Methylobacillus flagellatus KT: one gene and its partner. The protein of the gene in region 2 binds, or shares a complex with, the protein of the main gene of each other region. Links are inferred from orthologs where the notes say so. Each region holds a gene or a part of one and is shown on either strand. Other genes may lie near its edges. The genes, in order: MFLA_RS10995 and lptA.

Region 1 (9,970 bases), 2.1 Mb from region 2 along the record:
ATGGTTTGGCATGGTTAGAAAGGCGGCCGATAGTCAATTGCGTATTTGACTATTTTTTCTTATTGAAATATGGATATGTCAATAAGTGCATGCTTATTTTTTACATAATAAATTGATTTTTATATTTATTTTAATGTCTTTGTTCTGGAGGGGATTGCAATTGGTTACATATTTTAACAATTTAACAGGCCTGAATGCTTAAAGAATGGACTCCTCAACGCCGTAACAATGCAGGTGAGCCAGCTCTTCGCAAAAGGGAAGGCGGATTGGATCAAGCGCTCATGTTGAGGTCACGGTAGTGATCCCGGACTGAGCAGATGAAAGAGTGCCTGTCATGGCTGCAGCATATAAAAACAAAGGAGAGTGGTTAAGGTGAAGTTTTCAGATTTGAGGATAGGGGTGCGTTTGGGGGCGGGGTTTGCTGTGATCTTGTTGCTGATGATGATCATGGTGGCTTTCGGCTTGGCTCAGCTTGCCAATGTGGGAAGCACGGCGAAGCAAGTGGTGGAAACTGAGCTGAAAAAGGAACGCATCACCACGGAGTGGGTGTCGAATGCCACCCAGAATGGATTGCGCACCCTCGCCGCGATCAAGAGTTCCGATGCGGCCATGTATGACATGTACATCCAGCAAATTGCTGAAACAGCACGAGCTAACGATAGTTTGAAACAGCAGCTTGAAACGTTGCTGGTCAAGCCCGAAGGGAAGGCGAAATTCGCGGATGCCAAGGAAAAGGCAGATGCCTTCAGCAAGGTTCGCAGTGAATTGTTGCAATTAAGAAAAGATGGTGCCGAAGCATCGCTTATCGAAAAGAATGTGCAAGAGGTGTTCCTTCCTGCACGCAAGGCTTATTTCGATAGCATGAATGAATTGCTTGAATTCGAGCGGCACCTGATTGATGAGGCCGGGGCAGATATCCAGCGGGTGAAAAATGCTGCGAGCCTATGGATGCTGGTGATCGGCCTGGTGGCAGTCGTGCTCGGCGCGATCTTTGCCTGGCGGCTTTCCCTTGGGATTACCCGTCCACTTGCCAACGCTGTCAAGCTGGCCGAGACAGTGGCTGCTGGAGACTTGACCAGCACTCTCGCCATCGACTCAAAAGATGAAATAGGACAGTTGTTGAATGCGCTGAAATCCATGAACGATAACCTGGCCAGGATAGTCAGTGAGGTGCGAAGCGGCACGGAGACGATTGCCACTGCCTCCTCGCAAATTGCATCGGGCAACCTGGATTTGTCGTCACGCACCGAGGAGCAGGCGAGTTCGCTTGAGGAAACCGCTTCTGCCATGGAGGAACTGACTTCCACCGTGAAGCAGAATGCGGATAATGCCCAGCAAGCTAACCAGCTGGCGGTTTCTGCTTCAGGGATCGCCACGCAGGGAGGCGAAGTCGTGGATCAGGTCATCGCGACCATGCAGTCGATCAGTGAATCTTCGAAACGGATTGCCGACATCATTGGTGTGATCGACGGCATTGCTTTCCAGACCAACATCTTGGCATTGAATGCTGCGGTGGAGGCTGCGCGTGCCGGTGAGCAGGGGCGTGGGTTTGCCGTGGTGGCGAGCGAGGTACGCAACCTGGCGCAGCGTTCAGCCAATGCGGCCAAGGAAATCAAGGGGTTGATTACGGACTCGGTGGAAAGTGTTGATGCCGGTAGCCGTCTGGTGGAGCAGGCGGGGACGACGATGAAGCATGTGGTGGATAGCGTGCAGCGTGTGACCGATATCGTCAGTGAGATCAGCGCAGCCAGCCATGAGCAAAGCACCGGCATTGAGCAGGTGAACCAGGCGATTGTCCAGATGGATGAAGTCACCCAGCAGAATGCGGCCCTGGTAGAGGAGGCAGCGGCGGCTTCTCAATCATTGCAGGATCAGGCGGCAAGCCTTGCCCAAGCAGTGAGCGTATTCAAGGTCAATGGCATGCAGGTACAGGCTGCAGTGCATAAAGTCAGCAAACCCAAGCCAGTCGCCGTTTCAAAGCCCAAGGTGGTAGTGGCCTCCAAGCCTGTGACGACAACCAGGACAAGAACTGCCATGGTGCCTGCGGTAGCAGGCTCGGCTGACGAGTGGGAAGAATTCTAGCGCGCTTGACATGCAAAAAGCCGAACAGAATGTTCGGCTTTTTGATATTGATGATGAAATCAATGTGCCGACCTGCATCGGCGGAGGGGTTTGCTACTTGCCAAGCGCCTGCAAGACTTGCCTGCGGATTTCACTGACTTCACCCAGGCCGGAAATACGCACATATTTGGGGGCATTGGCGGCGCCGTTTGCTGCCCAGTTGGAATAATAGTCCACCAGCGGCTTGGTCTGGCGATGGTACACCTCCAGGCGCTTGGCGACGGTTTCTTCCTTGTCGTCGTCGCGCTGTACCAGATCCTCGCCGGTGACATCGTCCTTCCCCGCGACTTTGGGCGGATTGAATACGACATGATAGGTTCGGCCGGATGGCAAATGCGTGCGGCGGCCGCTCATGCGCTTGATGATTTCCTCATCGGGCACATCGATTTCAACCACATAGTCGATATCGACCCCAGCCTGCTTCATCGCTTCCGCCTGGGGGATGGTGCGGGGGAAGCCGTCGAACAGGAAGCCTTGCTGGCAGTCGGCATCCTTGATGCGTTCCTTGACGAGGCCGATGATGACATCATCCGGGACCAGGCCGCCGGAGTCCATATAACGCTTGGCTTCCAGGCCCAGCTGGGTGCCCGCCTTCACTGCGGCACGCAGCATGTCACCGGTGGAAATCTGCGGGATGTCGAATGCTTCCTTGATGAAGGTGGCCTGGGTGCCTTTACCAGCCCCCGGTGCGCCTAATAGTATGACTCTCATGTGGTCTCCTCTTTTCAATCCGGCATTATATCAGCCGGCTTTCATGCCGCCAGATAGTTGGCGATGGCAACGAAGCCGGCAGGGGCAATATTTTCCGCCCGTAACTGTGGGTCTATGCCCAGGGATGCAAAACCAGTGTCGTCCAGCAGGCCTTTGAGCGTATTGCGCAAGGTCTTGCGGCGCTGGGCAAACGCAGCGGTCACGATCCTGCCAAGCAGGGCTTCGTCCTTAGCCGGATGGGGCAGGACGGTATAAGGTACCGCACGTACGAATGCTGACTCTACCTTGGGTGCTGGATCAAAGGCCTCGGGCGGAACGGTGAGCAGGTATTCCATGTGCAGTCGGTATTGCAGCATCACGGAAAGCCGCCCATAGGCCGCGCTGGAGGGGGCTGCTACCATGCGTTCCACGACTTCCTTTTGCAGCATGAAGTGCATGTCGATGATGTGTGGCACATTGTCGAGCAGGTGGAACAGGATGGGCGTGGAGATGTTGTAGGGCAGGTTGCCGACGACGCGCAGGCGGTCGCTGATATTGCCGAAATTGAACTTGAGCGCGTCGCTGGCATAGATGGTGAGCTTGTCCTGCGGATAGTGACCCTGCATCCATTGGATGATGTCACGATCGATTTCTACCACGTGCAGATGCTGCAGGCGCTCCAACAACGGCTGCGTCATGGCGCCCAGGCCCGGGCCGATTTCCACCATGCAATCCTGCGGTTGAGGAGCAATGGCGTCAATCAGGCTGTTGATGATGGCGCGGTCAGTGAGAAAGTTTTGGCCAAAGCGTTTTTTTGCAACATGTTTCATGATGGTTGGGGACGATTTCCTGCCAAATTGATCGCAAGCTGAATGGCGCTGAGCAGGCTGCCAATCTCGATATTGCCTTTGCCGGCCAGGTCCAGTGCAGTGCCATGGTCAACCGAGGTGCGTATCATGGGTAGCCCCAGCGTGACATTGACGCCAGTGCCGAAGCTGGCATGCTTGAGCACGGGCAGGCCCTGGTCGTGATACATCGCGAGCACGCAGTCGCCCTGTGCCAGATTGTGCGGAGTAAATAAAGTATCGGCAGGCAGGGGGCCCCTCAATTGCATGCCTTCCCGCCGCAGTTTTTCCAGCACCGGATTGATGGTGGTGATTTCTTCCATCCCCAGGTGGCCACCTTCTCCTGCATGGGGGTTCAGCCCTGTCACCAGAATGCGTGGGTTTGCGATGCCGAATTTCTGGACCAGGTCGCGATGCAGGATGCGGATCGTGGTGTCCAGGCTTTCCTGTGTAATGGCCTGGCTGACTTCCGCCAGGGGCAGGTGGGTGGTGGCCAGCGCAACGCGCAGGCTTCCGCCCACCAGCATCATGACGACATGCGGGGTATGGGTGCGTTCGGCTAGAAATTCTGTGTGGCCGGTAAAGGCAATGCCAGCCTCGTTGATGATCCCTTTATGCACGGGAGCGGTGACCATGGCACCAAACTCGCCTTGCATGCAGCCGTCAATTGCGCGCTCTAGTGTATGTAGTACATAAGTGCTGTTGCGCGGGTCAAGTTGCCCAGCAGTGACTGGGGCTGCGCATGGATGATGCAAGACCACGAGCCGGGATTGTCCCTGGTGAGGTGCCCAGTGGGCTGGATCGTAGACATGTATATTCAGGGGCAAGCCCAATGCATGGGCACGCGATGCTAGCACATCTCTGTCGGCAATGACGGCAAGATAGCAAGGGAGGGGGTGCCCTGCCAGCATGACGCACAAGTCGATCCCGATACCGGCGGGCTCGCCGGCGGTGACGACGATACGGGGCATCATCTCCAATGTGCTAGCCTAGTATTTGTCTTCCAGGCGATATTCCACGTAGGCGCGGTCACGCAGCTCGCTGAGCCAGTCCTGGAATGCGTCGTCGGCCTTGCGCGCGCGGATTTCCTGCCTGGCCTTGAGTCGAGCAGATTCCTGCGTCATATCCTGCTTGCGTCGCTCAAGCACCTGAATGATGTGCCAGCCGAATGGAGTGCGTACAGGTGCGCTAATCTCGTTGATGTCTAGCGCATTCATGGCCTTCTCAAATGCAGGAACGGTGTCGCCTGCGTTGGTCCAGCCCAGATCTCCGCCGTTGTTGGCAGAGGCATCTTCCGAATACTGGCGAGCCAGTTCGGCAAAATCGGCACCATGGTCCAAGCGTTCCTTGATGGAGTTGATTTTCTGCTCAGCTTCCAGTTCTGATACTACTTCACTGAGTTTGATGAGGATATGGCGCACATGGGTCTGGTCCACCACGAGCGGTGAGCTGCCGCCACGCCGGTTGAGCAGCTTGAGGATATGATAGCCGTTGGGGCTGCGCAATACAGGCGAAAGCTGGCCAGGCTGCAGGGCTTGCAAGGCGTCCACGAAGAGTGAGGGTAGCTGGGATGAAGCCTTCCATCCCAGTATCCCGCCTTCCAACGCATTGGGGGCATCAGAGTACCCTGCAGAGACCTGGGCAAAATCTGCGCCGCTCTGCAATTCCTTCAGTGCGGCTTCTGCTTTTGCCTTGAGCTTTTGTAGTTCTTCCGGTGTGCTTTCTTCCGGGGCACGGATCAGGATATGGGCCACTTCGAATTCATCCTGAATGTCATTGCGCGAAGATTGGGTAGTCAGGAAATTATCGATTTCCGATTCCGTGACATTGACGCGGTTGTCTACTTCCCGCTCGCGCAGCCGGGCGAGGATGATTTCGTTGCGGATGTCTTCCCGGAACTTGCGGTAGGGAATGCCTTCAGCCTCCAGTGCCTTGCGGAACTCTCCCGTGCTGAGCTTGTTCTGTTCTGCAATGCGCTCTATGGTCTTGTCGAGCTGGGCGTCGTCCACACGCAATCCGGTCTGCGCAGCATATTGCAGCTGCAGCCTGTCATTGATGAGCCGCTCGAGGATCTGCTTTTGTAGCACGTCGCGTGGGGGAAGCTGGGTACCTTGTTTTTCCAGCTGCGCAATAACAGTCTGGATGCGGTCTTCCAGCTCTTTCTCCGTGATCACGCCTTGGTCGACGATGGCGACGATGCGGTCCATCTTGGCGACCTCTGCTGCCATGGCGGAAATGCTGAAGAAAAAAAACAGAGCGATCAGGCCATGTCTGGCGATAGTCTTGAAAACGTGATTGTGCATAAGGTAATTACTGGTAGGAGTCCGGGATCAGGCTGGAGCTAGTATAGCCGGGAATAGCGCGGTTAAGAAGTTTGAGCGGGTTTTGCCCGATGGAGGCCAGGCCACCCAGCTCAAGCTGGAAATAGAGTGCATAGTTGGCGTCTGCAGTGGCGGTAGATACGCGTTGCATGACGGTCCTGGCTTGCCAGCAACCGGCATCATATTCCAGGCCGGCAATGCCTTCGATCGGCTGGTTCTCGCGCAGGGAGTAGTTCCAGCGACCAAGGCCGTACCAGCCCTTGCCCAGAGGCCACTGGCCGGAAAGGTTGATTTGGTCCAGGCGGTCTTCGGTATAGCGGTAGCCGATATTGAGTGTTTTGCCAGGCTCGGGGTTATAGCGTGCGCTGATGTTGTTGCGCACGTAAACACTACGGTCAGTGTTGTATTGACCGAAGATGTCGATATTCCAGTTGTTGAGCAGCCGCGCAGTAATTTCGCCGATGATGTCGGATGTGTCGCCGGAACGCGGGTTGACTCCAGGCAGGTATACCTTTTCATCAGCAAAATAATAGCGCTGGCCTACTGTCACAGCCAGGCGCTGCTCGCCGGTATTCTTGCTGATCATGCGGCTCGTGAATGCCAGTGTCAGCTGGTTGGCATTATTGATGCGATCCTGGCCGGTGAACTGGTTCTCCAAAAATAAGGAGCCCATGTTCAAGTCCGAGATGCTGGAGTCATAAACGGGAATCAGCGACTGGTCGCGATAAGGGATATAAACATAATACATCCGCGGCTCCAGTGTCTGCGTGTAGCGATTCTTGACGATGCGGACGTCGCGGTCAAAGTAAAGGCCGCTGTCTATGCTGAAAATCGGCAGGGTGCGGCTTTGTGACTGGTATTCGTCTTGTGATGTGATGTTGCCGTTACTATCCCTCAGCGTAAAGGCGCCATTGTCGACCTGGTATTGGGTGTAATGCAGCCCCAGCTTGGGAGTGATGTATCCATAAGGGCGCGCCATGGGCAGGCTGATGCTGGGATAGGCTACCAGGCGTTTGCCCGTAACCAGTGTATCCAATGTGCCGCCCCCCAATGTGGCCTGGGTACTGATGGCATCATTGTTGCGGTCAAAATTCGCCCATTGGGTAAACAACTTGACGTCGAACGGACCCCATTCATTGTCGCCGGTCAGTGTGAGTTGCGGCAGGCGCTGCAGGGGATAGTTGAGCCCATCCAGTGTCTGGAATTTCTGCACCAGGGCGTTGAAGGTCCAGTTTTCATCGGCATAGTTGACATAAGCCTGTTGCGGCAGGTTCACCCGGCTGGTGGTGACGATGCGGGTGGACATTTCAGAGAAATACCTGTCATCGGAGACTTTCTCCAAGTTATATGCCGCCGTCCAGCCGTTATGAAAGTTGTGCAGGTGGGCGAACTTGGCATAGTAGCGGTTCTCCCCAGTGCTGCTGTCGCTCGGCAGGTACTCCAGATTGGCCGTTCCCTGGTAATTCTCGTTCAAGTAACGGAATTCACCCTGAAACTGCACACCGCGCTTGCTCAGGAAGCGGGTGCCAATCGTAGCATCCATATCGGGCGCAATATTCCAATAGAACGGGACCAGGAACTCGAAACCGCTGCGGCTGGTAGTACCCCAGGTGGGCGCCAGGAAGCCTGATTTACGCTGATTGAGGAAGGAGAAATTGATCCAGGGTGTCCAGAGAATGGGGACGCCCTGGAACTCCACGCGCGCATTGCGGGCGGTGCCGGTTCTCGTATAGTCGTCCAGCTCCAGCTCCTTGGCGCGGATGTACCAGTCGTCCGAACCTACTTCACACGTGGTATAGCGCGCATCCTTCAGGCGCTTGCGGTCCGGGCCTTCGAACACGACACCGGAGGCATCGCCACGTGAAACCCCCTGTTTGCGGCTCAAGCCGGGGGCATAACCGCTATCCTCAATGTTCTGCTGGGTCAGGGGCGTGGTACTGTTGGAGCTGTAAACAAGATTGTCATTGTCCTGGCGCCTATTCCCCGAGGTGCCGAATTGGGGCATATTGGCGAACTGCGAATCAAGTTCGAAAGCTGGTTTCTTCATTTCACCTATGCTTTCCGAAGGCTTCATGCGCAGCTCAGGGCCTGTGATGCGTCCTCCCTTGGTTTCCAGGCGCACATTGCCGATCACGTGCAGTTCTTCGTTCTGCACGTCATATTCGATAGTGTCTCCATGCACTTTTTGCTGCCCGGTGGACAGTGACGCGTTGCCAATGGATTTGAGCCTGCGATCCAGATATACCTGCACCTTGTCGCCTTCGATGATGATGGCATCAGGATCTGGCAGGTTTTCAGGCGATGGATCGATGACGTTTGTATCCTGGGTGTCTTTGGCATGTGCATGGCCGAATCCCAGGCAAACAAGCGCGACAAGAAAAGTGATGGGGCGAATTTTCACAATGATTCAGTGGTGGCGAGACTTTAAAGTAAGCGCGTGTTTGTTTTATGGATGATAAAATCGCATAATTTGCTATTTTAGGCAATCCATAAATCACTTGTGACATTGCTTTGTATTTGAATTAAAAGAAATTTTAAATTTTCCCCCATGCCTTGAAAATATGCATGGTTTCCTTTTTCAAGACCATCGTAATGGTCGCATTACTCTAGGACGAATCGCTCGTGTCGCGCCTTGATCAACTCAACGACTGGCTTCACCAGGCACTGCAGGGAAAACCGCATCACTTGACCACAGCTTCTGCAGACGCAAGCTTCAGGCGTTATTTCCGCGTCCACCTTGCCGACGGTGCGACGCTGATCGCCATGGATGCGCCTCCGCCGCAGGAAGATTGCCGGCCGTTTGTGAAAGTGGCTGCCCTGTTTGAACAAGCGGGGCTCAATGTGCCAAAGGTGCTGGCGCAGGATGTGGAAAACGGTTTCCTGCTGTTGACCGATCTGGGAGCCCAGACATTCCTCGATGTGCTGAACGAGGACAATGCTGATACGTTATTCCGCGATGCGATCGATGCTTTGGTGACCTGGCAACTGGCCAGCAGGCCGGGAGTGTTGCCAGCGTATGATGAGGCCTTGCTGCGGCGCGAGCTGTGCCTGTTCCCTGACTGGTATGTGGCACGGCACCTCAATGTCGAGCTGAGCGAGTCGCAGCGCAGCACACTGGAAAATGCATTCAGCACCATTGTGCGTTATAACCTGGCTCAGCCATCGGTTTACGTGCATCGTGACTATATGCCGCGCAACCTGATGATCAGCACCCCTTCTCCCGGCATCCTCGATTTCCAGGACGCGGTATACGGCCCAATCAGCTATGACGTGGCCTCGCTGTTCAAGGATGCCTTCATCAGCTGGCAAGAGGAGCGTGTGCTGGATGGCACGATCCGCTATTGGGAAAAGGCGCGCAAGGCCGGTTTGCCGGTGCGATCGGACTTCGGTGATTTTTACCGGGATTTCGAGTGGATGGGCTTGCAGCGCCACCTCAAGGTGCTGGGCATATTCGCGCGCATCCATTACCGCGACGGCAAGCCTAAGTATCTCGCCGACACGCCTCGCTTCATGAACTATGTGCGCCAGGTATGTGTCCGTTATGGTGAGCTCAGGCCTTTATTACGCTTGCTCGACGAACTGGAAAAGCGCGAGCCACAATTCGGTTACACCTTTTGATGGAGAGCCCCTCACCTTGAAAGCCATGATCCTTGCCGCAGGCCGTGGAGAGCGTATGCGGCCATTGACTGACACGACGCCCAAACCCCTGCTGCAAGTGGGAGGCAAGCCGCTCATCGTCTGGCATCTCGAGCGACTGGCAACGGCAGGCTTCAAGGAGGTCGTCATTAACCATGCGCACCTTGGGCAGCACCTTGAAAACGCACTTGGCGATGGCGCTCGATGGGGCTTATCCATTTCCTACTCTCCTGAGCAGGTTGCGCTGGAAACGGCGGGCGGTATTGCCAATGCGTTGCCTTTGCTTGGGGACGCGCCATTTCTCGTGGTCAACGGCGATATATTCTGCGATATTGACTTCGCGCAGCTGCGCGAAGG
Region 2 (9,849 bases):
TTGACGTGGATGGCGTTTTGACCAATGGCGGGCTGATGCTGGGGGATGACGGCCTGGAATACAAGATTTTCCATTCCCAGGATGGTTTGGGAATGAAGATGCTCAAGAATACTGGCATCCGCATGGCCTATATCACAGGCCGCAAGTCCAATGTGGTGGTGAAACGTGCCGAGAATACAGGTGTACAGATCATCTATCAGGGTATAGACGATAAGCTAGAGGCATTCACCGACTTGCTGGAGAAGCAGGGCGTGTCAGCCGAGGACTGTCTGTTTATGGGGGATGATGTGATCGACATTCCTCCCATGCGCCGTGCCGGGCTCGCGGTGACCGTGCCGCATGCCATGCCGCTGGTCAAGGAGTATGCTCATTACACCACCGAGCGCCAGGCCGGGTTGGGTGCTGTGCGCGAAGTCTGTGAGCTGCTCATGCGGGCGCAAGGCACCTTCGACGCGCAAATGGCGCCATATTTGAAGTAAATGCGATAAATGCAAGGGCGCACCAATACCATCCTGTTTCCACTTGCCGTACTCGGCCTGATGGCCTTGATTACATTATGGATAGACCGCACGGTGCAGCCTCCGGAGCCGCGCATCGACGGGGCAACCCGCCACGACCCGGACTATATCCTGAATAACTTCGTCACGACGAAGACGGATGCGACGGGGTCGATCAGCCATATCCTCAAGGCATCTGAGATGCGGCATTACCCGGATGACGATACTACCGAGCTGGAAAACCCGCATTTCACCCAGTTTGGGGTGGGCAGGCCTGCGACGACGATAGAAGGTAAGCGCGGCTATGTCTCCAGTGACGGGGCGGTCGTGGAATTCCGCGACAATGTGCGCGTGGTGCGGCCGGCATTCGGGGATCGCCCGGAAATGACGCTGACAACGGAATATCTGCGGGTGGAACCGGATCGCGAGGTTGCGTCGACCGATCAGCCTGTCGTGATTACCCAGGGCCCTAAGAGCGTGGTGCGCGCAGTCGGGATGGTGTATGACAAGAAAAACCAGACCATACAGCTTAATAAGCGGGTGCGTAGCCATTATGAGCGCCCTCCCGCCAAGCGGGCCAGCAGCAAGCCAAGGGCATCTGCCAAACCTGTGGCTTCCAGAACCAGCAAGCAAACATCCGGTAATAGTAAAAATGCCAAGCAGCCAACCAAGACCCAGTAGAACGATATTTTTCAGCGGAGAATCTATGCGCCACCCGCCTTATTCATTAGTGCTTGCCATACTGGCTGGCATGCTGTCAGTTTCCGCCTTCGCGGAAAAGGCCGACCGGGACAAGCCGATTGAGTTGGAGGCCGATGCCGTGCAGGTCAACGATGCCAAGAAGACCAGTACCTACACCGGTAATGTGATCCTGACCCAGGGGACCCTGGTCATCCGCGGCGACAAGCTGATCGTGCGCGAGGACAAGGAAGGCTTCCAGCACAGCACATCTTATGGCAATCCGACGACGTTCAGGCAGAAGCGCGACGGCAAGAACGAATACATGGAGGGTGGCGGCCAGCGGATAGAGTATGATGGACGCATGGACAAGGTGCAGTTGTTTACCAATGCCTGGGTCAAGCGCGGCGATGATATCGTGCATGGGGATTACATCATGTATGACGCCAACGCCGAATATGCGGAAGTCATCAGCGGCGGATCACAAGCGACAACTCCGACTGGCCGTGTGCGCGCCATTATTCAGCCGAGGAAGAAACCAGAGGCGGAGGCTCCCTGAGCCGGACGGCTGTTTGCAGCCTTCTGCCTGTTTACCGGTCAAGGCGACCGCGCTTTATATTAGAGATGGTATCGACCGCATAAATGAGTGAATTAATCGTAGAAAGCTTGCGCAAGCAATATAAATCGCGCACCGTCGTGCAGGATATTTCCCTGCAGCTCAACAGTGGCGAGGTGGTTGGACTGCTAGGACCGAATGGCGCGGGCAAGACAACCAGTTTCTACATGATGGTGGGATTGGTGCCCCTGGATGGCGGACGCATACTGCTCAATGGCAAGGACCTGAGTCGGATGCCCATCCACCAGCGCGCGCGCATGGGGTTGGCCTACCTGCCCCAGGAGCCGTCCATTTTCCGCAAGATGACGGTGACGGAGAATATCCAGGCCATCCTCGAGTTGCAGGAAATGACCGCTGAGCAGCAGAATGAGCAGCTTGAATCCTTGTTGCAGGAGCTCCATATCACCCATATACGCAACAGTATGGCAGTCAGCCTGTCCGGAGGCGAGCGCCGCCGGGTGGAAATCGCCCGCTGCCTGGCGACCAATCCCAGTTTTATACTGTTGGACGAGCCGTTTGCGGGGATTGACCCGATCGCGGTACTGGATATCCAGAAGATCGTACGTTTTCTGACCGAGCGCAACATCGGAGTTTTGATCACGGACCATAATGTGCGTGAGACATTGGGCATATGCGACCGCGCCTATATCGTGAACGAAGGCCGCGTATTCGCATCGGGGAAACCCAGTGAAATCATTCATAACGAGAGTGTAAGAGAAGTTTACCTGGGCAAGGATTTCCGCCTGTAGTCCATGCAGAATTAGAGAGATGAAACAAAGTCTACAGCTAAAATTTTCCCAAAATCTCGCATTGACGCCGCAGCTGCAGCAGTCAATCAAATTGTTGCAGCTGTCCTCGCAGGAACTCAACCAGGAGCTGGAGTCACTGTTGCAGGCCAATCCCTTGCTGGAGCGTATAGACGGTCCAGACGGTGCTGCCGAGATATCCGAAAGCTACAGTCCTGCCCCGGATGCTGCGGTTTCTGCTCCTGCCAGCGAAGCGCCTGCGCCCGCGAGCGAGGAATTGCCACGCATTGACGAATTTGGCGGCGGGGATGATTACTATGAGTCTTTCCAAGGAGGTAGCCGCTGGGAAGAAGGCGGCGCTAATAGTGAAGACGATAACGACTTCAGCTTTCAGGAAGCGGCCAACCTCACTCTGCGTGAACACCTGCTGAGCCAGATCAAGCTGCTGCCTTTGTCGGAACGTGATCAGACCTTGGCGATGGTACTGGTAGATGCGATCAATGACGATGGGTATCTGGAACAGTCCCTGGAAGAGCTGGCCGAGCTTTTGCCGGAAGAGCTGGAGATCGATCCGCTCGAGCTTGAAACGGCACTCAAGCATATCCAGAATCTGGATCCGCCGGGGATTGGCGCCCGCAACCTGGCAGAATGCCTGACATTGCAACTGCGTGCCTTGCCGGCAGAAACACCTTTTGTGGAGTTGGCGATCAAGGTTGCCGAACAGCATCTGCCCCTGCTGGCAAGTCGTGATTACACGCGCTTGCGTAAACTGCTGCATTGCGATGATGATGTCCTGAAATCGGTGCAGCAACTGGTGACCCAGCTCAATCCGCGACCAGGCGGCGAATTCAGCCACATTACTTCGGATCATTACATCCAGCATGAAATCGTGGTGAAGAAGATCAAGGGGATCTGGGTTGCCAGCCTGAATGATGAGGTCGTACCCAAGCTGCGTATCAACCAGCTTTATGCCGGCATCCTGAAACGGAATCGTGACAGCTCCAGTCAATATCTCATGAGTCAGATGCAGGAGGCGAAATGGATGATCAAGAATATCCAGCAGCGCTTCTCCACTATCCTGCGTGTGTCGCAGGCAATCGTGGACCGGCAGCGTAATTTCTTCGAGCACGGCGAAGTGGCCATGCGCCCGTTGGTGCTTCGGGAGATTGCCGATGAGCTGGGCCTGCATGAATCGACCGTGTCGCGCGTGACCACAAGAAAGCACATGCTCACACCGCGCGGTGTTTACGAGTTGAAGTATTTCTTCGGCAGCCATGTGGCGACAGAGTCGGGAGGAGCGTGCTCCGCCACGGCGATCCGTGCGTTGATCAAGCAGATGGTGAGCGAGGAAAACCCGAAGAAGCCGCTGTCCGACAATCAGATCACCGATATCCTGAGCAAGCAAGGGATTGTCGTGGCAAGAAGAACTATAGCGAAATACCGCGAGTCTCTACAGATACCCGCGGCCAACCAGCGCAAGTCGCTTTGATTTGCGCGTTTTTCAAGTAAGGAGAGTGTTATGAATTTGCACCTGACCGGACATCATCTAGAGGTTACTCCAGCGTTGCGCGAATATGTGCAGTCTAAACTGGCTCGACTCAGTAATCACTTTGATCATGTGATTGACCTCAAGGTCACCCTGAGTGTAGAAAAACTGGTGCAAAAGGCGGAAGCCACCCTGCATGTGCCTGGCAACGACCTGCATGCGGAATGTGGTGCAGAAAACATGTACAGCGCGATTGACTTGCTAGCTGACAAGCTGGACCGCCAAGTGTTGAAGCATAAGGAGAAGATCAGCAACCACAACCAAGCATCAGGTGGCCTCAAGCACCAACCGGTTGAGTAACCTTCGGTGAGATGCTGCAAGCGCTATGCTACGAGCAAGGATTTGACGCGCTTGCAGCAATTTCTTCTGCATGTTCATCCCCCAAGGTATTAAGCATACATGGCTGAAATCAGTGTGACCCAGCTTTACAAGGATATGCGCCGCAAGCTCAAGCTGAAATGGGTAGCAGGGTTGGCGGGTGGCGACAATCCCCTGACAAGTGAAACCGTGACCAAGCCATCTCTGGCGCTGGTCGGTCACCTGAATTTCGTGCATCCCAACCGTGTACAGGTCTTGGGTTGCGCGGAAATGGACTACCTGCGCAGCCTGAAGGCGCGCGAATTGTTCCAGGCGATCAAGAACCTGTTTTCCGCTGACCTGGCAGCCATCATCGTCGCTAATGGCGAAGAAGCCCCGAAAGAACTGGTGGCGGCTTCCGACGAGTTCGGCACGCCTTTGTTCACTTCACCTTTACGCAGTCCCGGCCTCATGGATGTGCTGAGCCATTACCTTGCCCAAGCCGTGGCGATATCGGAAAGCTTGCATGGCGTGTTCATGGAAGTGCAGGGTTTCGGCCTCATGATCAAGGGCACCGCGGCCATTGGCAAGAGCGAGCTGGCACTGGAGCTGATTTCGCGAGGACACCGCTTGGTGGCGGATGATATCGTCGACTTCTATCGTATCGCGCCGGACAGGCTGGAAGGGCGTTGCCCGCCGTTGCTCCAAGACTTCCTCGAAGTGCGCGGATTGGGGGTGCTCAATATCCGCGCCTTGTTTGGCGACAATGCCGTCAAGCCGACCAAGCCGCTCGACCTGATCGTGCAACTGGAAATGGCGGATACCATGGTGCCGCTGGATCGGCTCAACATCAAATCGCAGCATGAGAAAATCCTGGATGTCAAAATCCCCAAGGTCGTGATCCCGGTCGCTGCCGGCCGTAATATCGCCGTCCTGGTCGAAGTGGCCGTGCGCAACCATATGCTCCTGTTGCGCGGCATCAACGGTACCAAGCAGTTCCTGCAGCGCCAGCATCGCGAGATGGCGCGCACTTCCCGGAAAACGAAACCACAGGCCGAATAGAGCATGCAGCTTGTCATCGTGACCGGTCTTTCGGGTTCAGGCAAGAGCATCGTGCTCAAGATGCTGGAAGACAGTGGTTACTATTGCATCGACAACCTGCCTGCCACCCTGCTGCCTCAAGCTTCGGAACATCTGAGCCAAGGCAATCACCAAAGAGTGGCAATCAGCATCGATACACGCAGTGCCTCGCTCGAGGCGCTGCCAGGCAACATCCGCAAGCTCAAGGATGAGGGCATCGAGGTACAGGTGCTTTTTCTCGAGGCCAATGTGGAGACACTGGTCAAGCGCTACAGCGAAACGCGCCGGCGCCATCCCTTGAGCAGTGACACCAGCACTCTGGCGGAGAGCATCAGTCACGAACGCCACATGCTGGAGCCTCTGGTTGATCTGGGGCTGCGCATCGATACCAGCAGTCTCAGCGCCAATGCCTTGCGCAATTGGGTCAAGGAATTCGTGACGCAGAAAAACGGTGAACTCATCCTGCTCTTCTCCTCGTTTGGTTTCAAGCATGGGATTCCGCTGGATGCAGATTATGTGTTTGACGTGCGCTGCCTGCCCAACCCCTACTATGATCCGGCGCTCCGGCCCCAGACCGGACAGGACAAGCCCGTGTGTGCGTTCCTGGAGGCACATGACAGCGTACAGAACATGTATGACGATATCCGCGGTTTCATCGAGCGCTGGCTGCCCAACTTCATTGCCGACAACCGCAGCTACTTGACCGTGGCGATCGGTTGCACCGGCGGCCAGCACCGCTCGGTCTATCTTGCAGAACGTCTTGCGGCACATTTCCGCCGCCAGGAATACCGCGTGCTGGTGCGGCATCGATCACTGGAGACCAACTAGGCCGCGTAGCCAGCCGCAGCGCAGCCGAGGATATGGAATACAACGCATGATAGGTATACTCATCATTGCCCATGGCACCCTGGGCGAAAGCCTGATTCACTGTGCAAGCCACGTCATGGGCTCGCGACCGCCGTTGCTGAGGCAGCTCGGGGTTGGTACGCATGACGACCCGGGCGAATTACTGCCGCAGGCCCAGCAAATGATCAGGGAACTGGACGAGGGGCAGGGAGTGCTGATACTTTCAGATATCTACGGCGCCACACCCTGCAACCTGGTGACAAGGCTGCTGATTCCCGGCCATGTCGAAGGCGTGGCCGGGGTCAACCTGCCTATGCTGGTGCGGGCGCTCACCTATCGGCAAGACAACGGCATCATGACCCTGGTCGAGAAGTCCATCAGCGGCGGACGCGAAGGCGTGGTGCATTTTTCCAAGGACGCATGTAAGCATCATGATTAAACAAGAAATAGAAATCATCAATAAGCTGGGCCTGCATGCCCGCGCATCCACCAAGCTCACGCAGACTGCCAGCCAATATGCCTGCGAAATCTGGATCGAACGCAATGGCAGGCGCGTCAACGCCAAGAGCATCATGGGCGTGATGATGCTCGCGGCGAGCAAGGGCAGCAAGGTGACGCTCGAAACGAACGGCAGCGACGAACAGGCTGCCATGGATGCCCTGGTGAAGCTCATCAACGACCGTTTTGGCGAACCTGAATAACGGTTTCGCCATGCCTTCCTTCCCCCCTCAGGAATAATCTTCCATGGCGCAGAGCAGCAAGGTCAGTTTTTCCATGCACGGCGTCGGCGTGTCGGGTGGCATCGCCATCGGCAGCGCCCATCTCGTCGCCAATGCCCTGGTCGAAGTGGTGCATCACCAGATTCCCAGGAAAGCGGTCGCAGCCGAAATCATCCGCTTCGAGCAGGCATTGGCCCATGTCAGGCGCGACCTCGAGTCCGTGCGCGAGCAATTGCCGGCCAATGCGCCTGCAGAGCTGGCAGCCTTCATCAACACGCATCTGATGATATTGTCCGACAAGCATTTGTCGGAAGCGCCCAAGGCCATCATCGAACAGGAGCTGTGCAATGCCGAATGGGCATTGAAGCAGCAGATGCATGAGCTGGTGGCGCAGTTCGAACTGATTGAGGATGAATATCTGCGCGAGCGCAAGCAGGATGTGGTGCAAGTGGTGGAGCGCATCATCAAGGCCCTGCTTGGCCACCCCAGCGCGGCCGTACGTCCGGAGGAAAGCGCGCAGATACTCGTGGCATACGATGTGTCGCCGGCCGATGCCATCCAGTTCAAGCATCACCAGTTTGCGGCTTTCATCACGGACGTGGGCGGCGCGACCTCGCATACTGCCATCCTGGCCCGCAGCCTGGGCATTCCCTCCATTGTGGCGCTGCACCGTGCGCGTGACCTGATCCGCGACGGCGAACTCATCATCGTCGATGGCAACCACGGCATCGTCATTGTCAACCCGGACAAGGATACCCTTGCCGAATATCGCCTGCGCCAGGAGGCGTGGGAGCTCGAGCAACAGAAGCTCAAGCGCCTCAAGCTGACCAAGGCAGTAACCCTGGACGGGGTTGAGGTCGAGCTGCATGCCAACATTGAAGTGCCTTCCGACGTTGCCAAGGCCAAGGCGGTGGGGGCTACCGGCATTGGCCTCTACCGCACTGAATTCCTGTTCATGAACCGGCGCGAGATGCCGGATGAGGAGGAACAATTCGCCGCCTATCGCACAGTGGCGGAGATGATGAAAGGGATGCCGGTGACCATCCGCACCCTTGATCTGGGCGCTGACAAGCAGATGAACCCGGATGCCGCACGCAGCTGCACCAATCCCGCGCTGGGCCTGCGTGCTATCCGTCTGTGCTTATCCGAGCCGCAGATTTTCCTGACCCAGTTGCGTGCCATCCTGCGCGCCTCGCATTACGGCAAGATCAAGATTCTGATTCCCATGTTGTCGTCGTTATTGGAATTGAGGCAGACGGTCAGCTTGCTGGAGCGTGCCAAGGACAGCCTGCGCGAGCAAAACATCCCGTTCGACGACGGGATCATGCTGGGCGGCATGATCGAGATTCCTGCCGCGGCCATCAATGCCGAGGCATTCGCGCGCGAACTGGATTTCCTTTCCATCGGCACTAATGACCTGATTCAGTATTCATTGGCGATCGACCGGACGGACGATGCGGTGTCGCATCTCTACAAACCTTCCCATCCTGCCGTGCTCAAACTGATCGAAATCACGATCAAGGCTGGCAACAAGCTGGGCAAGCCGGTGTCGGTGTGCGGCGAAATGGCGGGCGAGCTTCATTTCACGCGGCTGCTGCTCGGCCTGGGACTGCGCCAGTTTTCCATGCATCCATCGCACTTGCTGACCATCAAGCGCCAGGTGCTGCAGACTGAATTGCAGTCCATCGTCGCCATGGCCCGTAAAGTCATGAACACTTACGATATCGACAAGATCGAACCTTTGCTGGAAAAACTCAATCAGTAGTGTATCCATCATTGTTCCGGTCATTCATTTCCGAGGGGATTACACCATGAGTAACCTGATTCCGGTACCCAGTGCGGACGAAAAGAACATCGCTGTGGTCACTCATTTGGCGGGCACGGTCTTCAGCGTGTTTCCCGCACTTTTCGTCTGGCTGCTGAAGAAGGACAGCAGTCCATTCATCGCCGAGCAGGCCCGCGAGGCGCTGAATTTCCAGATCACCCTCTTGATAGGGTACGCCATCAGCTCCATATTGATGGTGATACTTGTCGGCTTCCTGCTGGCTGGCATTCTCTGGATTGCCAACCTCATCCTCTGCGTCCTGGCTGCCATTGCCGCTAGCCAGGGGCAGGAATACCGCTACCCTTTTACATTGCGTTTGATTAGTTAAGGATTCCACGTGAGCATTGCCAACAACCCATTGCTGGATTTTTCCGGCTTGCCCCAGTTCGACCAAATCAAGGCTGAACATGTCACCCCTGCGGTGGACCACTTGCTGGAAAAGGGCAAGGCCCTGATAGAAACCCTGGTCACAGACCCTGCGCCGCCCACTTGGGAAAACTTCGTGCGTCCGCTGGAGGATTTCGAGGAGCAGATCTCGCGCGCCTGGTCGCAAGTCGGCCATCTCAATGCCGTGGTCAACAGCCCGGAGTTGCGCGAGGCCTACAATCAAAACCTGCCCAAGCTCACTGCATTCTATGCAGACCTCTCACAGGACGAGCGCCTGTATGCCAAGTTCCGCGCCATCAAGGCCAGCGCTGCCTATGAACAGCTCAACACTGCCCAGCGCAAGATCGTCGATAACGAATTGCGTGATTTCCGCCTCGGCGGCGCCGAGTTGCCGGCAGACAAGAAGGCCCGCTTCAAGGCGATCCAGGAAGAGCTTTCCACCCTGGCCGCCAAGTTCGAGGAAAACCTGCTCGACACTACCAACGACTATGCCTTGTTCATCGAGGACGAAGCCCAGCTGCAAGGCATCCCCCAAGATGCCTTGCAGGCTGCGGCTGAAGCCGCCAAGGCCGATGGGAAGACCGGCTGGAAGTTCACCCTGCACTTCCCCTC

The links.
Region 1: lptA (region 2) and MFLA_RS10995 share a complex: the UniProt entries of both Escherichia coli proteins name them as parts of the lipopolysaccharide transport and assembly complex. The link is inferred for Methylobacillus flagellatus KT from one-to-one orthologs.

The regions. Positions count from the first base shown.
Region 1 is NC_007947.1:2,296,254-2,306,223, reverse strand. Bases 5,673-8,761 are described here. They hold MFLA_RS10995 (LPS-assembly protein LptD), read right to left. Parts: upstream 8,379-8,761; coding sequence 5,967-8,378; downstream 5,673-5,966. Other genes in these bases: MFLA_RS10990 (aminoglycoside phosphotransferase family protein), read left to right, coding at 8,600-8,761; MFLA_RS11000 (peptidylprolyl isomerase), read right to left, coding at 5,673-5,959. In the rest of the region: MFLA_RS14665 (hypothetical protein), read left to right, coding at 1-49; MFLA_RS11020 (methyl-accepting chemotaxis protein), read left to right, coding at 373-2,082; adk (adenylate kinase), read right to left, coding at 2,176-2,832; 16S rRNA (adenine(1518)-N(6)/adenine(1519)-N(6))-dimethyltransferase RsmA, read right to left, coding at 2,874-3,641; 4-hydroxythreonine-4-phosphate dehydrogenase PdxA, read right to left, coding at 3,638-4,630; more of MFLA_RS11000, read right to left, coding at 4,646-5,672; more of MFLA_RS10990, read left to right, coding at 8,762-9,595; N-acetylmuramate alpha-1-phosphate uridylyltransferase MurU, read left to right, coding at 9,621-9,970. UniProt on the Escherichia coli protein: Together with LptE, is involved in the assembly of lipopolysaccharide (LPS) at the surface of the outer membrane. Contributes to n-hexane resistance.
Region 2 is NC_007947.1:149,430-159,278, forward strand. The notes cover bases 1-2,968. They hold lptA (lipopolysaccharide transport periplasmic protein LptA), read left to right. Parts: upstream 1-1,203; coding sequence 1,204-1,734; downstream 1,735-2,968. Other genes in these bases: MFLA_RS00725 (KdsC family phosphatase), read left to right, coding at 1-479; lptC (LPS export ABC transporter periplasmic protein LptC), read left to right, coding at 489-1,178; lptB (LPS export ABC transporter ATP-binding protein), read left to right, coding at 1,818-2,540; MFLA_RS00745 (RNA polymerase factor sigma-54), read left to right, coding at 2,560-2,968. Outside these bases: more of MFLA_RS00745, read left to right, coding at 2,969-4,026; hpf (ribosome hibernation-promoting factor, HPF/YfiA family), read left to right, coding at 4,057-4,383; hprK (HPr(Ser) kinase/phosphatase), read left to right, coding at 4,483-5,442; RNase adapter RapZ, read left to right, coding at 5,446-6,288; MFLA_RS00765 (PTS sugar transporter subunit IIA), read left to right, coding at 6,335-6,745; MFLA_RS00770 (HPr family phosphocarrier protein), read left to right, coding at 6,738-7,007; ptsP (phosphoenolpyruvate--protein phosphotransferase), read left to right, coding at 7,051-8,790; MFLA_RS00780 (DUF4870 domain-containing protein), read left to right, coding at 8,837-9,178; MFLA_RS00785 (M3 family metallopeptidase), read left to right, coding at 9,188-9,849. UniProt on the Escherichia coli protein: Involved in the assembly of lipopolysaccharide (LPS). Required for the translocation of LPS from the inner membrane to the outer membrane.